Regions from separate parts of the Pantoea sp. X-Soil-TKNS-1211 genome, predicted to be linked through region 1. Evidence: predicted binding sites of a transcription regulator. Region 1 holds the regulator's gene; the other holds the start of a gene.

Region 1 (7,616 bases):
CGCAGAACCGCCACCGGCTTTTGCTTCCACCACTTCCGTACCGGCGTTTTGGATACGTTTGGTGAGGTCCAGAACTTCCTGCTCACTGAAACTCACGCCTTTGACTTGCGACAGCAGCGGCAGAATGGTGACGCCAGAATGTCCCCCGACAACCGGCACCTCAATCTCGCCCGGTTGTTTCCCCTTTAACGCCGCTACAAAGGTGTTGCCACGAATAATATCCAGCGTGGTGACACCAAACAGGCGGTTCTTGTCATACGCCCCGGCTTTCTTCAACACTTCAGCCGCAATCGCCACCGTGGTGTTAACCGGGTTGGTGATCACGCCAATCAAGGCCCTGGGCGCGGTACTCGCCACCTGCTCAATCAGGTTGCGCACAATACCGGCGTTAACGTTAAACAGGTCGGCGCGATCCATACCAGGTTTACGTGCCACTCCGGCGGAAATCAGCACCACATCGGCTCCTTTCAGCGCGGGCGTGGCATCTTCACCACTGAAACCCTCAACTTTTACGGCGGTAGGAATATGGCTGAGATCCACCGCCACTCCCGGCGTAACCGGAGCGATGTCATAAAGCGAAAGGGCTGAACCTGCGGGTAATTGGGTCTTGAGCAACAGTGCTAGCGCCTGGCCAATACCACCAGCGGCACCGAGAACGGCAACTTTCATCCTGGACTCCTTATTAAGGTGGGGCAGAGATCTGCCGGGTTTCCATCGGGTTACGAGTTTAATCAACTTCTCAGGCGATAGCGACAAAACCTGTCGCGCAAACACTGACGCCGCAATTCGGCTCCCGAGACATCCACACTTCAGAAGTCGCCTGAATGATCATAGGTCGCAGCCAGAAGACAGGGGTCGGCAATGATCAATCATTTTGTTGTTACCACTTCAATAATATAACAACATTGCAACCTTCGCTTTTGCGCGCCACACCGCGATTTTGGCGTAGCGGTAAATCTCTGTTATGATCGCCGCCCTCGCAGACCTCCCCCCGGCGAAATCCTCACCTGTTTATTGCATAAAAATTCATTTAAATGCATAATAATTTATCTGCATGGGCCTGTTGCCCGACGCATCCCTCTTTTTATCGGTAACCTATGCGAAACCCATCTAAGCAAGACGACCTGGTTAAGGCGTTCAAAGCCCTGTTGAAAGAAGAGAAATTCAGCTCTCAGGGTGAAATTGTGCAGGCGTTACAGGAAGACGGCTTCGAGAACATCAATCAGTCAAAAGTTTCTCGTATGCTTACCAAGTTCGGTGCGGTGCGCACGCGTAACGCGAAAATGGAGATGGTGTACTGCCTTCCAGCCGAACTGGGCGTGCCGACTACCACCAGCCCGCTGAAAAATCTGGTGCTGGATATCGACTACAACGATGCGCTGGTGGTGATTCATACCAGTCCTGGTGCCGCACAGCTTATCGCCCGCCTGCTGGATTCACTGGGTAAAGCCGAAGGCATTCTCGGTACTATTGCCGGGGATGACACCATCTTTATTACCCCTGCACGCACGTTCACCGTTAAGCAACTCCATGACGCTGTGCTGATGTTATTCGAACAAGAGCTATAAAACCCTGCCTGTTACCGGCAGATTACCTGCCGGTAACAACTCCCCCATTCGCCCTTCCAGGCACCACGCTTAATGTAAAATCCACCAGAAACAAGGTATTAAACATATTCCTGTCCGTTCTCACGCCCTGATGTAATTGGTAGGACCTTTTACCCTGCTTAACCTTTCGCGCTATTTTACACTGCTTTACATACCAACATCAGCCATAAAAGCCACTCCTTATGTATCAGCCAGCGAGATCAACCGAGATATTTCGCACAGAAAGATAAAATGACATAGGCCGTTGTTTTTACATGCAATTAACAGGCATTGGGCAGAAACCAGGCGGTTTTTATAACACTCAGTTATTAAAAGTTGTCATAAGGACAAAGAATAACAACCAAACATTATTAGCAGAATATTAATTTCATGGGTGATTAGATCTATACTTCTTTTCGTGATGCAAATCACACCAAACAAAAAGAGAAAAACAGACGACGAGGAAATAATCATGAAAGTTAAAACTACTATCGCAACCCTGAGCATTCTATCTGCCCTGTCATTTGGCGCTTTCGCCGCAGATTCCATTAACGCCGACCAGGCAATGAATCTGCAACCGGCCGGCACCATCAGTGTCAGCGGCACGGCTGGTTCGCCGATGGATATCCATCAGCAACTGAGCGAAAAAGCAGATCAGCAAGGTGCTAAAGCTTATCGCGTTATCGAAGCGCGTAATGACAACACCTACCACGCGACTGCTGAACTTTATAAATAAGTTCGCCGAAACAAGACGCAATGTGAACGACAACCCATTTGAGACGCGATTGCGCTCAGGTTGTCCACCCAAATTCAGGAGAGTGAATCATGAAAACTAAATTATCTATCGCAGTTCTGAGCCTGGCCTCTGTTCTTTCTTTCGGTGCCAGCGCAGCCAGCCTGATTACCAATGAACAGGCAGACACCATGAATCTGCAACCGCTGAACCAAACTATCAGCATCAGCGGCCGTGATGGCGACCAGACCAACATCCGTCAGGAGCTGTCAGCAAAAGCCGATGCTCAGGGTGCCAGCCACTATCGCATCATTGAAAACAATCAGAATGACACCTATCACGTCACTGCTGAACTGTACAAATAATCGATAAATGATTATCCGGCGCCCGAGCGGCGCCTGGATATGCATCGACGACCCGCTCCCCACTCACCACCGCAGGTTGTTGATTGTAATGAGGAGACGAACAATGAAAATCAAAGCAACCATCGCAACCGCTAGCCTGCTCTCACTGTTGACCTTCGGTGCCTCTGCCGCACAACTGGTCACTGCAGAACAGGCTCAGAATATGCAGCCTGCGGGGACAGTCACCATCAGTGGTACTGCCGGTGCACCCATGGATTATCGTGCTCAGCTGTCACAGAAAGCCGATGAACAAGGTGCCAGCGCCTATAAAGTGATTGAAGCCCGTACCGGCGACAACTATCACATCACTGCTGAACTGTATAAGTAATTCCTCGTCAACTGCTTGACGAACCCTTTGGCCCCGCTCGCCGGGGCCCTTTTTGCGTTACTTCACATTAAAGCGGAGCTGACCATCCAGCTCCTCTTCTGCTTCATCAAACAGCAAAAGCAACGCCCCATAGCGTCGCTTCTGTCCTGATCCCAAGTGAATAAACTCAATCTCCAGCGGCAACGGCAATTGATCGCCTGTCACCACTTCCCAGAGATCGTCCAAATCAGTAATCGCCAGATCCGCCAGCGCAAAACGGTCGCTAAACTGGCGGAAGAAGTGCGCCTGATCGACGATTTCATCGAAATCAAAACGTTCGATTCTCATCATGACGACTCTCTTTTCTGTACCACTGCCCATTAGACCGGGTAGCCTGCGTTGAAATGATTGTGTTGCTGCGGGAGAAGTGAATGCCCTTCTTCCCCTGACAGTTCGCATCCCGTCAGGAAAGTATAGATGGCATTAACGGTGGGTTTGGTGAGAGTGAGCCACCGCTGGGTGCGGTGGCTCGTTTCAGATTTGAATCAATGTGTTCTGGTACTTGCTCAGCATATTGGCTAAACGTTTCACTGGCTCCGTCACACTGCTCGGTGCCGCATAGTGCTGGAGTTTCTCCTGATAGATATCCAGCTCGCGTAGCAGCTGCTCAAAATAGATACGGCGTTTATCATCGCTACGCGTGGAGATTACCTGGTCAGCCGTGGATCGCAGCTGGCGGTGATACGCCGAGAGGTCCGCATTGATCGGCACCTCCGCATTGCGTAAGCGTTGATGGCCGATAATCAGCGTCAGCGCGATACGGTATTTATTGATATCACCGGGAAACAAATTGAGCAGCAGAAACAGTTGTTGATACAGCGCTGGCAAATGGTTCTCTCGACGACGCGCCTGATTGGTGGTCATCGCTGCGACTGCCGCATACATAAAGCGGTTCAGTAATTTACGTCCGGTACGTGCTTTTGATTTATCACGAATCAGCAGGATGACCATCATCGCCACAAAGCAACCAATCACCTGACCGAGTACGTTATCGAGAAACACGTTGAACTCGAACTTCATTGGGTTATCCAGCACCAACACGTTGATGGTGCCGATCAGCGCCCCCAGAGTTCCCAACTGTCGGCGCTGCACAAAGATGCCGCCAATAAAGCCCAGCAGGCCAATGGCAATGCAAAGTAACAACATACTTTGCTGGGTCGAAGGCAGGACGTAGATAAAGTAGAGCGCCCCCAGCGGCACCGCAACCGTCATACCGTAGAGGAAGTCTTTTGCCATCATCAACGGATTCGGGGTACGCATCGCCAGCGCAGTAATTACCGCCAGCATCACCATACAGCCACTGCCGGAGGTCCAGCCGGTGTACAGCCAGAAAAGCGAGCCAATCGCCGTCGCGACAAAGGTACGCACGCCGTTGATCATGGCATGATGGGTTTCAGCAGAACGCGCCTGAATCACTACTTCACGTTGCAGGATTCCTTCTTCCAGTGTGGTGATGCGACTATTGCTCCTCACCCCATTTATCAGCAGCAGATACTCGGTGGCCGCACCAACCCAGCTGGCGAGCGTCAGCGGCGTGGATTTGCTACTGACACCAATCACCCGGCGCATAATTTTCATGCGCTTGTGCACGTCATCGACACTTTTGACTTCTTTTTCGATCAAAAGCCGATATTGCGGCGAGATGTAGTCCGGGCGGGAATTCTGGATCAGGAAGGTTTCAGCGGCCTGCGTAATCAAGGTTAAAGACAAGGTATTCAGCATCTGCAAGCGACGGCTGCTGTTCTTCCAGCGTGATGATTCCATCATCAACTGGCTGCGCATGGTGTTCAGCGCTGTGGTGCGACGCACCAGCGCGCTCCACGCTTTGTCGACTTCATCTTTATCGCCGTGCGCGACGCAGAGTTGCAGTAGTTTGTAATGCGCCACCAGCAGGGAATCCACTTCCTGGTCGATCACTTTTTTGATCGAACGGGGCGAGAAAATCATATCGGCCAGAATGGCACACAGAATACCCAGCACGATTTCGCTACAACGCTCAACCGCAAACTGCGGTGCCAGCGTCAGTCCACCGCTGGCATCGGCGGTGACGACGATAATCAGCGCGGTGTAACCCGCCAGACCAAGAGCGTAGGAGTTTTCGACTTTAATCAGCGAGGAGAGCCAGACGCAGAAACCGGCCCACAGGCAGCACAGTAGCAGCATCACCACCGGGGCGCGCACAGTGGCGATCATAATGGTCAGAGCCGCCACGCTGCCGATGAACGTTCCGATAATGCGCAAAATGCCACGATAGCGCAGCGCGCCGGAGTAGGGATCGCCTCCGGCGGCAAAGGCGGTGCCACCCGCCACAATCCCGGCGGTCATCACCGCCCAGCGCGGCGTTTCCAGATTGAAGTGAAAGCCGATGATTAGCGCCGCTACCAGCGCAAACGTCAGCTTCACCGGGAAACGCAGAAACTCAATCATATCGCCCTCTTAACCAAACTCACGCAGGCGATTAAACAATTTGCTCATCGGTGAGGCTTGCGTCTCACGATCCTTCTCGCCGGTGATCACCACGGTAGCGGTGGTGCCTGCCGGGAAGCGGTTGCCAGGTTGATCGTCGAGATGAATACGTACCGGTACACGCTGTGCCAGACGCACCCACTCCAGATTGGAGTCAACGGTGGCCATGCCTTTGCTGTCATTGGTGCTACTGCTGTCGGTAACGCCTGCTGCAATACTGTCGACGGTGCCGCGCAGCACGGTATTGCTACCCAGCGGGGTGATTTCCGCACGAAAGCCCGGACGCACACCATCCAGCTTGGTTTCTTCCATGTAGGCCAGCACGTAGAACGTATGCTGCTGCACCAGAGCCACTGCCACTGAACCACGGGTAATGAACTCGCCCTGATAGACGTTGAGGTTGGTGACCCAGCCGTCAGACGGAGCTTTGATGGTGGTGCGATCCAGATCGATCACCGCCAGATCGCGCGTCGCAATGGCTTTCGCCAGTTGATGCTCGGTGGTGGTCAGGTCGTTGTTGGCCTGATCGATAGCTTCACGCGACATCGCGCTGGTGCCGAGCTGATTACGGCGTGCCGCTTCACGACGTTTTTCGTTCGCGACAGCCTGGTAGTACTCGACATCGGCCTGCGCTTCATCCAGTGCCTTCTGATAACGGGGACGGTCAACCACAAACAACGTGTCGCCCTTCTTCACCAGTTGGTTATCACGGACCGGCACATCGGTGATCAGCCCGGTCACATCCGGAGAGATCGCCACGACATCGGCGGAGAATTTTGCATCACGCGTCCACGGGGATTCGGTGTAGAACACCCAGGCACGGAAGATGATCACGATAGCGACGACAACCAGCAGGAGAGTAATCGCGTAGCGCGCGATTTTTCTTATTAGCGCTTTCACTTAAAACCTCAGACGAATAAACGGGATACAAGGTAAAACACACAGCAATAAAGCGCTGTGTTAAAAAGTGCCGGATGCCAAACCAGATCATACAATCCGCTGGGCGTCAGCACGCGTTTCACCAGCCAGAACAGCGCCAGCGAAACAATCAGTTCAATGAAGATGGGCGGGAAAGACAGCCCAAATACGACAAATACCGGAAGCACACTCATTTCGGTTCCTTAGTTCGACCTTGCCGGATTGCACCGATACCTGCCCATACGCCACGAAGCACGACGGGTTGATGATAATGGGATGACGGGTAGACTGATGGCAACATTCAGGCCGTTTGAGCTAATCATAGCGTATCATCTGACAAACACAGGCAGATTCACTGCCGTGTTAAGGTGCGGTGAAATGACCCAGCGTGCGTATAGTAACGCGCTTGACTATACGTTATCTACATATTGTGAGCTAAATCACTTTTTAGCCAGAGTAAACAATGGAACGACTTAAAGGCATGTCCATCTTCGCCAAAGTGGTTGAATTAGGTTCCTTTACCGCCGCGGCACGTCAGCTTCATCTTAGCGTTTCGTCGATTAGCCAGATAGTCGCGAAACTGGAAGATGAGCTACAGGTCAAATTGCTGAACCGCAGCACCCGCAGTATTGGCCTGACCGAAGCGGGCAGAATCTATTATCAGGGCTGCCGCCGCATGCTGGCTGAAGCGATGCAGGTACACGAGCAACTGTATGCTTTCAACAACACACCGATTGGTATTTTACGTATCGGCAGCTCGTCGACAATGGCGCAAAATGTCCTCGCTGATATGACCAGCGATATGCTACGTGAATATCCGGGTTTAAGCGTCAATTTAGTCACCGGTATTCCTGCGCCGGATTTAATTGCTAACGGGCTGGACCTGGTGATACGCGTCGGTGAGTTGCAGGACTCCAGCCTGTTCTCGCGACGTCTGGGAGCGATGCCGATGGTGGTATGCGCCGCAAAAAGCTATCTGGCACAGCACGGCACGCCGGAAAAGCCGGGCGAGATCGATAATTTTTCGTGGCTGGAATACAGCGTACGGCCGGACAACACCTTTGAGTTGATTGCACCAGAAGGTCTGGTTACACGTCTGACACCGCAGGGACGCTTTGTCACCAATGATTCGCTGACGCTGA
Region 2 (7,616 bases), 290 kb from region 1:
ACCGTACCCATAGCATTATCAAAGGCATCAAAGAACGCACCGGTCTGGAAGCGGCCCCTCATCTGACCTGCATTGACGCCACCCGTGATGAACTGCGCACCATTGCACGTGACTACTGGGATAGCGGCATTCGTCATATCGTGGCGTTGCGCGGCGATTTACCGCCGGGAGCTGGCAAGCCGGATATGTACGGTTCCGATCTGGTTGAACTGCTGAAAGAGGTGGGGGATTTCGACATCTCCGTGGCGGCTTACCCTGAAGTCCATCCGGAAGCAAAAAGCGCGCAGGCGGATCTGATCAACCTGAAGCGCAAGATTGATGCCGGTGCGAACCGCGCCATTACGCAGTTTTTCTTCGACGTCGAAAGCTACCTGCGTTTCCGCGATCGTTGTGTGGCGACCGGTATCGACGTGGAAATCGTGCCAGGCATTCTGCCGGTATCTAACTTCAAGCAGCTGCAACGCTTTGCCACCATGACGAACGTGCGCGTACCTGGCTGGATGAACGCCATGTTTGCAGGTCTGGATGACGACGCGGAAACGCGCAAAATGGTGGGTGCTAACATTGCGATGGATATGGTGAAGATCCTGTCGCGTGAAGGCGTGAAAGATTTTCACTTCTACACCCTGAACCGTGCGGAGATGAGCTACGCGATTTGTCACACGTTGGGTGTACGTCCGGGCGTTGCAGTCTGAGGCAACATTACTGAATAAAACTTAAAGGGGCCACGGCCCCTTTTTGCATTGTTAAAAACCTGCGCGATAAATCGCGTCGCTACCAGTCAGTGCAGAGACAAGGGGCACCATGCCCCTTGAGCGCACTAACCGGTATTACGCATACCCGCTGCAACACCGGCGATGGTCACCATCAGCGCCTGTTCTACGCGCGCATCCGGCTCATCACCGCGTTGTTCCTGCTCTCGTGAACGATGCAGCAATTCAGCCTGCAACACGTTCAGCGGGTCGGTGTAGACGTTACGCAGCGCGATGGATTCGGCAATCCACGGTTGATCCGCCATCAGATGGGCATCGTTGGCGATGGTCAGCACCGCTTTGATATCCGCGTCTAACTGGTCACGCAATTGCTGGCCCAGTGGCCACAAAGATTTATCCACCAGACGCTGATCGTAATATTCCGCCAGCCACAGGTCAGCTTTCGAGAACACCATTTCCAGCATACCGAGACGGGTGGAGAAGAATGGCCAGTCACGGCACATGGTTTCCAGCTGATCCTGGTGGCCTTGCTCCATCGCTTTCTGGATTGCCGCACCGGCACCCAGCCACGCGGGCAACATCAGGCGGTTTTGCGTCCAGGCAAAGATCCACGGAATCGCACGCAGCGATTCTACGCCACCCGAGGCACGGCGTTTTGCCGGACGTGAACCGAGTGGCAGTTTGCCCAGTTCCTGTTCCGGCGTTGCGGAACGGAAATACGGCACGAAATCAGGATTCTCACGCACATAGCCACGGTACATCGCACAGGAGTGAGCTGACAGACCATCCATGATGTCGCACCATTCGCTTTTCGGCTCTGGTGGTGGCATCAGGTTGGCTTCGAGAATGGCACCGGTGTACAACGACAAGCTGGCGATAGTCACTTCCGGCAGGCCGTATTTGAAGCGAATCATCTCACCCTGTTCCGTCACGCGCAGGCCGCCTTTCAGGCTTCCCGGCGGTTGCGACAGCAGCGCTGCGTGCGCTGGTGCACCACCACGGCCAATGGAGCCGCCACGTCCATGGAACAGCGTCAGGGCGATACCGGCTTTTTCACAGGTCTTGATCAACGCGTCCTGCGCCTGATACTGCGCCCAGCTCGCCGCCATCACACCGGCATCTTTCGCGGAGTCAGAATAGCCAATCATCACCATCTGCTTGCCCTGAATAAAGCCACGATACCAGTCGATGCCCAGCAGCTGGCTCATCACGTCGTTGGCGTTGTTCAGGTCATCGAGCGTTTCAAACAGCGGTGCCACCGGCATGGCGTAGGTGATACCGGCTTCTTTCAGCAGCAGATGGACCGCCAGTACATCGGATGGCACTTTTGCCATGGAGATGACATAAGCGGCAATCGAGCCTTGCGGGGCTTCGGCTGCCACTTTACAGGTATCCAGCACTTCGCGGGTGTTATCGCTCGGCTCCCACTGACGCGGCAGCAGCGGGCGTTTAGAATTCAGTTCACGGATCAGGAATGCCTGTTTGTCGGCTTCTGACCAGCTTTCGTAATCACCGAGACCGAGATAGCGTGTCACTTCGGCAATCGCTTCAGTATGGCGGGTGCTCTCCTGACGCAGGTCGATACGCACCAGCGGCACACCAAAGCACTTCACGCGACGCAGCGTATCCAGCAGCTGACCATTGGCGATGATGCCCATATCGCATTGTTGCAGTGACTGATAGATGGCAAACAGCGGCTGCCACAGCTGATCGTTGGATACCAGCAGATCCGCCGGACGCGGCAGACGTTCGCCTTTCAGACGACGCTCCAGGAAGGCCTGGGTGCTCATCAACTGGCCGCGGATGCGTTTCAGAATCACACGGTAAGGTTCCAGCGCTTCCGGGTCGCCACACAGTTCACGCACTTCGTCGCTGCACTCGGACATCGACAACTCAGAAATCAGCACGCCGATATCGCGCAGGAACAGATCGGCGGCTTTCCAGCGGCCCAGTTGCATCGCCTGTCGTGTGATGCTGGCGGTGACGTTCGGGTTGCCGTCGCGGTCGCCGCCCATCCAGGAGGTAAACTGCACAGGGACAAAATCTACTGGCAGTTGCATACCAAAGGTTTCTTCAACCTGCTCGTTCAGTTCGCGCAGGAACGCCGGTACGCCTTCCCACAGGCTGTTTTCCACCACGGCAAAGCCCCATTTGGCTTCATCAACCGGGGTCGGACGATATTTACGAATTTCATCGGTGTGCCAGGCTTGGGCAACCAGTTGGCGCAGACGGCGCATCACATGGTTGTATTCATATTCGGTGATATCGCTATGGTCGAGCTGTTGCAGGCAGCTATTCACCTCAACCAGTTTGTGAATCAGCGTACGGCGGGTGATCTCGGTCGGGTGTGCGGTCAGCACCAGTTCCAACGACAGCGATTCAATCGCCGCGCGGATATCGCTTTCATTCAGGTCTTTCTGCTGCTTCAGGCGATCGAAGGTGCTTTTCAGCAGCTCCGGGTGGTTGGCACCTTCACCACTGCGCGCAATGGTCTGATACTGTTCCGCCACGTTGGTAAGATTCAGGAACTGACTGAATGCGCGTGCCACCGGCAGCAACTCGTCATTGGACAGGTTTTGCAGTGTCGACAGCAGTTCCTTACGATGAGTGTCATTTCCGGCACGGGATGACTTAGAGAGCTTGCGGATGGTCTCCACCTTATCGAGGATGTTCTCTCCCAGTGCATCCTTTATCGTATCCCCGAGCAGTTTGCCGAGCATACTGACATTACTTCGCATTGCGGAATATTGTTCGTTCATGTGACCCTGACACCCTTATCGTCTTTTTAATTCATATACCCAACGGGCATAACTTCGTCTTTTATCTAGCCACGTATCGCTCTGTTCGTCAATTGCCTTAAACTGACGAAATTTCGCTGCTAAATGTTGGAAATTCAAAGAATTTAACGGGAGCGAAGCGAGATAAGTTATTCTTATTATCAAATCCCGAACATTGACGGGGCATTTTGCTGATTAAACAGTGAAATGCCCCATCGATTACTCATCAGTGGCAAAAATGATGAACAACCTGCGTGATAAGCGCATGAGTCGGCTTAATAAATGCGGTATCAATAAACTCATCTGGTTGATGGGCCTGATTGATAGAACCTGGACCTAACACCAGCGTCGGGCACAGTTGCTGAATAAACGGCGCTTCGGTGCAGTAGTTCACCACTTCTGTCGGCGTGCCCAGCAGTTTCTCTACCACTTTTACCAGTTCATGGTCGACCGGGCACTCATAACCCGGAATCGGTGGATGCAGCTCGCCGACGGTTAAACGACCCGGCCAACGCTCACTCACCGGGGCCAGCGCGTCATTCAGCAGGCCATCCAGATCGCTCAGGGTTAATCCCGGCAGCGGACGAATATCCATATGCAGTTCGCAGCAGGCACAAATGCGGTTTGCCGCGTCACCACCGTGAATATGACCAAAGTTCATGGTCGGGTAAGGAATGGCGAAACCGTCGTGGTTATAACGCGTTTTCAGCGTATTACGCAGCTGCATCAATTGGGTGATGGATTCATGCATCAGTTCGATGGCGTTCACACCGCGTGATGGATCGCTGGAGTGGCCTGATTGCCCCTGAATACGAATCACATTGGAGAGATGACCTTTGTGTGCGCGTACCGGTTTCAGCGACGTCGGTTCGCCGATGATGGCGCAATCCGGCCGCAGCTGGGTAGATTCAGCAAAATACTTCGCACCCGCCATCGTCGTTTCTTCATCGGCGGTGGCGAGAATGTAGAGCGGTTTGCTCAGTTTGGTCACGTCAACGTCACGCAGTGCATCCAGAATGAAGGCAAAGAAGCCTTTCATATCTGCCGTACCTAAACCGTAAAGCTTGTTGTCGTGTTCAGTCAGGGTAAAGGGATCGCGCGTCCAGCGGCCATCATCGAACGGCACAGTATCGGTGTGACCTGCCAGTAATAAGCCACCTGCACCTGAACCCGTGCGCGCCAGCAGGTTAAATTTATGCCGTGTACCGGGTACGGGTTGCACTTCAGTATCGAAGCCCAGATCGCGAAACCAACCTGCCAGCAAATTGATTAAAGTTTCATTGCTCTGATCCAGCGCGGCATCGGTGGCACTGATTGATGGTGTGGCAATCAGCTGGCGGTAGAGTTCGATAAAAGGTGGTAATTTTGTCTTCACTGTTGACGGTCCTTGGGTTAGGATGTATCAATATTCATGCATTAATAGTGAATAAAAATACATTAACGTCGTCTGCATGTGAACAGTAAATCGCTGCAAACGGCATCGTGGGCAACGGGGCAAGGCCGCGACCCGGAACGTGTGACTGTAATAAGGTATACAGCCTGATGTTGAATACGCTGATCGTTGGTGCCAGTGGTTACGCTGGCGTAGAGCTTGCCACCTACCTGAATCGCCATCCGCATATGAACATAACCGCTTTAGCGGTTTCAGCGCAAAGCCCGGATGCCGGAAAGTTACTTTCAGACCTGCATCCGCAGTTGAAAGGTATTGTCGACCTGCCGTTACAGCCGCTGAGCGATGCCGCTGAGTGGGCAGATAAAGTCGATGTGGTATTTCTCGCCACGGCGCACGAAGTTAGCCACGACCTGGCACCGGAATTCCTGAAAGCCGGTTGCGTGGTGTTTGACCTCTCCGGTGCGTTCCGCGTTAACGACGACGCGTTCTACACCCAATATTACGGTTTCACCCATCAGCATGGCGACTGGCTGGACAAAGCGGTTTACGGCCTGGCGGAATGGCAGCACGAAAAAATTAAAGAAGCCCAGCTGGTGGCGGTGCCGGGATGCTACCCGACAGCCTCACAGCTGGCGTTGAAACCGCTGGTGGAAGCGGGCCTGCTGAATCAGGACCAGTGGCCAGTGATCAACGCGACCAGTGGCGTCAGTGGTGCCGGACGTAAAGCCAGCGTCACGACCAGTTTCTGTGAAGTCAGCCTGCAACCCTATGGCATCTTCAACCATCGCCACCATCCGGAAATTGTTGCCCATCTTGGTACGCCGGTGATCTTTACGCCGCATCTGGGCAACTTCCCGCGCGGTATTCTCGCCACCGTCACCTGCCGCCTGAAACCGGGCGTCAGTGAACATGATGTGGCCGAAGCCTTCCATAACGCCTACCACGACAAACCGCTGGTACGTCTGTATAAGAAAGGTGTGCCGGCGCTGAAAGGCGTGGTAGGTCTGCCGTTCTGCGATATTGGTTTTGCCGTGCAGGGTGAGCACCTGATTGTGGTTGCCGCAGAAGATAACCTGCTGAAAGGTGCTTCTTCGCAGGCGGTGCAGTGTCTGAATATTCGTTTCGGCTTCCCCGAAACGCTGTCTCTGATTTAAAGGGCGAGTAAGTAAACCATGAGCAATCCTCTGATTATTAAACTGGGTGGCGTCCTGCTGGATAGTGAAGAAGCGCTGGCCCGTCTGTTTGATGCGCTGCTGGCGTATCGCACCGAATATCAGCGTCCGCTGATTATTGTGCACGGCGGCGGCTGCCTGGTGGATGAGCTGATGAAGAAGCTCGCGCTGCCGGTGAAAAAGAAGAACGGTTTGCGCGTGACGCCAGCCGATCAGATTGACATTATTACCGGCGCCCTGGCCGGTACGGCGAACAAAACCTTGCTTGCCTGGGCGAAGAAATATGGCATCAACGCGGTGGGTCTGTGCCTGGGTGATGCGGGTCTGGTGAATGTGGCGCAGTTTGATGAAGAACTGGGCCATGTCGGTAACGCCACTCCGGGCAATCCGGCCCTGGTTAACACGCTGTTGGGTGCGGGTTATATGCCGGTGATCAGCTCAATCGGTATTACGGATAGCGGCGATCTGATGAACGTCAACGCAGACCAGGCGGCTACCGCGCTGGCGGCGACTATCGGTGCCGATCTGGTGCTGCTGTCCGACGTCAGTGGCATTCTCGATGGTAAAGGTCAGCGCATCGCTGAAATGACCGCCGAGAAAGCGGAACAACTGATCGCCCAGGGCATTATTACCGATGGCATGATTGTTAAAGTTAACGCGGCGCTGGACGCGGCACGTACCCTGGGTCGCCCGGTGGATATTGCCAGCTGGCGTCATGCTGAACAGTTGCCAACCCTTTTCAACGGCGTGTCGATTGGCACCCGGATTCTCGCTTAACGATACTGATTCAAGGATTACGAAATGCAAACGCAAGGCATCAAAAAAATTGTTCTGGCTTACTCCGGTGGCCTTGATACGTCTGCCATCATTCCATGGCTGAAAGAGAACTACGGCGGCTGTGAAGTGGTCGCGTTCGTGGCAAACATCGGTCAGGATCCGGCCGATCTGGAAGGCGTTGAGAAGAAAGCGCTGCAATCCGGTGCCTCTGAGTGCCACGTGGTTGACCTGCGTGAAGAGTTCATCAGCGACTACGTTTACCCGGTATTGCAGACCGGTGCGCTGTACGAAGGCACCTACCTGCTGGGTACGTCAATGGCGCGTCCGATTATCGCCAAAGCCCAGGTTGAGCTGGCGCTGAAAGTGGGCGCGGATGCCCTGTGCCATGGCGCAACTGGTAAAGGTAACGATCAGGTACGTTTCGAAACCACCTACACCGCACTGGCACCGCAGCTGAAAGTGGTCGCTCCGTGGCGTGAATGGAACCTGCGTTCACGTGAAGCGCTGCTCGATTACCTGAAAGAGCGCAACATCCCGACCACCGCGTCACTGGAAAAAATCTACAGCCGTGACGAAAACGCCTGGCATATCTCTACCGAAGGTGGCGTGCTGGAAAGCCCGTGGAACGCACCGAACAAAGATTGCTGGGTGTGGACCGTCGATCCGCTGGAAGCACCGGATCAGCCGGAAAACGTCACCGTGACCGTTGAGAAAGGCCGCGTGGTTGGCGTGAACGGCGAGAAACTGAGTCCGTTCGCCTGCCTGGAAAAACTGAACGTGCTGG

The links. Region 1 encodes ArgR, which controls arginine synthesis, uptake and breakdown. Its sites were predicted from a motif close to ANTGAATAAAAATACANT; they were not measured.
Region 2: the regulator ArgR is predicted to act here: its motif matches at 4,912-4,929, upstream of argC (N-acetyl-gamma-glutamyl-phosphate reductase).

What each region holds. Positions count from the first base shown of each region.
Region 1 covers NZ_AP035953.1:3,929,607-3,937,222, forward strand. Annotated here, with positions in the region: gene mdh (malate dehydrogenase) at 1-669, opposite strand, end outside; gene argR (transcriptional regulator ArgR) at 1,098-1,568, shown strand; gene yhcN (peroxide/acid stress response protein YhcN) at 2,059-2,322, shown strand; gene AC6I8W_RS18480 (YdgH/BhsA/McbA-like domain containing protein) at 2,412-2,684, shown strand; gene yhcN (peroxide/acid stress response protein YhcN) at 2,788-3,051, shown strand; gene AC6I8W_RS18490 (barstar family protein) at 3,109-3,378, opposite strand; gene aaeB (p-hydroxybenzoic acid efflux pump subunit AaeB) at 3,565-5,517, opposite strand; gene aaeA (p-hydroxybenzoic acid efflux pump subunit AaeA) at 5,527-6,456, opposite strand; gene aaeX (p-hydroxybenzoic acid efflux pump operon protein AaeX) at 6,465-6,668, opposite strand; gene aaeR (HTH-type transcriptional activator AaeR) at 6,938-7,616, shown strand, end outside.
Region 2 covers NZ_AP035953.1:4,220,378-4,227,993, reverse strand. Annotated here, with positions in the region: gene metF (methylenetetrahydrofolate reductase) at 1-695, shown strand, start outside; gene ppc (phosphoenolpyruvate carboxylase) at 821-3,472, opposite strand; gene argE (acetylornithine deacetylase) at 3,717-4,865, opposite strand; gene argC (N-acetyl-gamma-glutamyl-phosphate reductase) at 5,033-6,037, shown strand; gene argB (acetylglutamate kinase) at 6,056-6,832, shown strand; gene AC6I8W_RS19935 (argininosuccinate synthase) at 6,857-7,616, shown strand, end outside.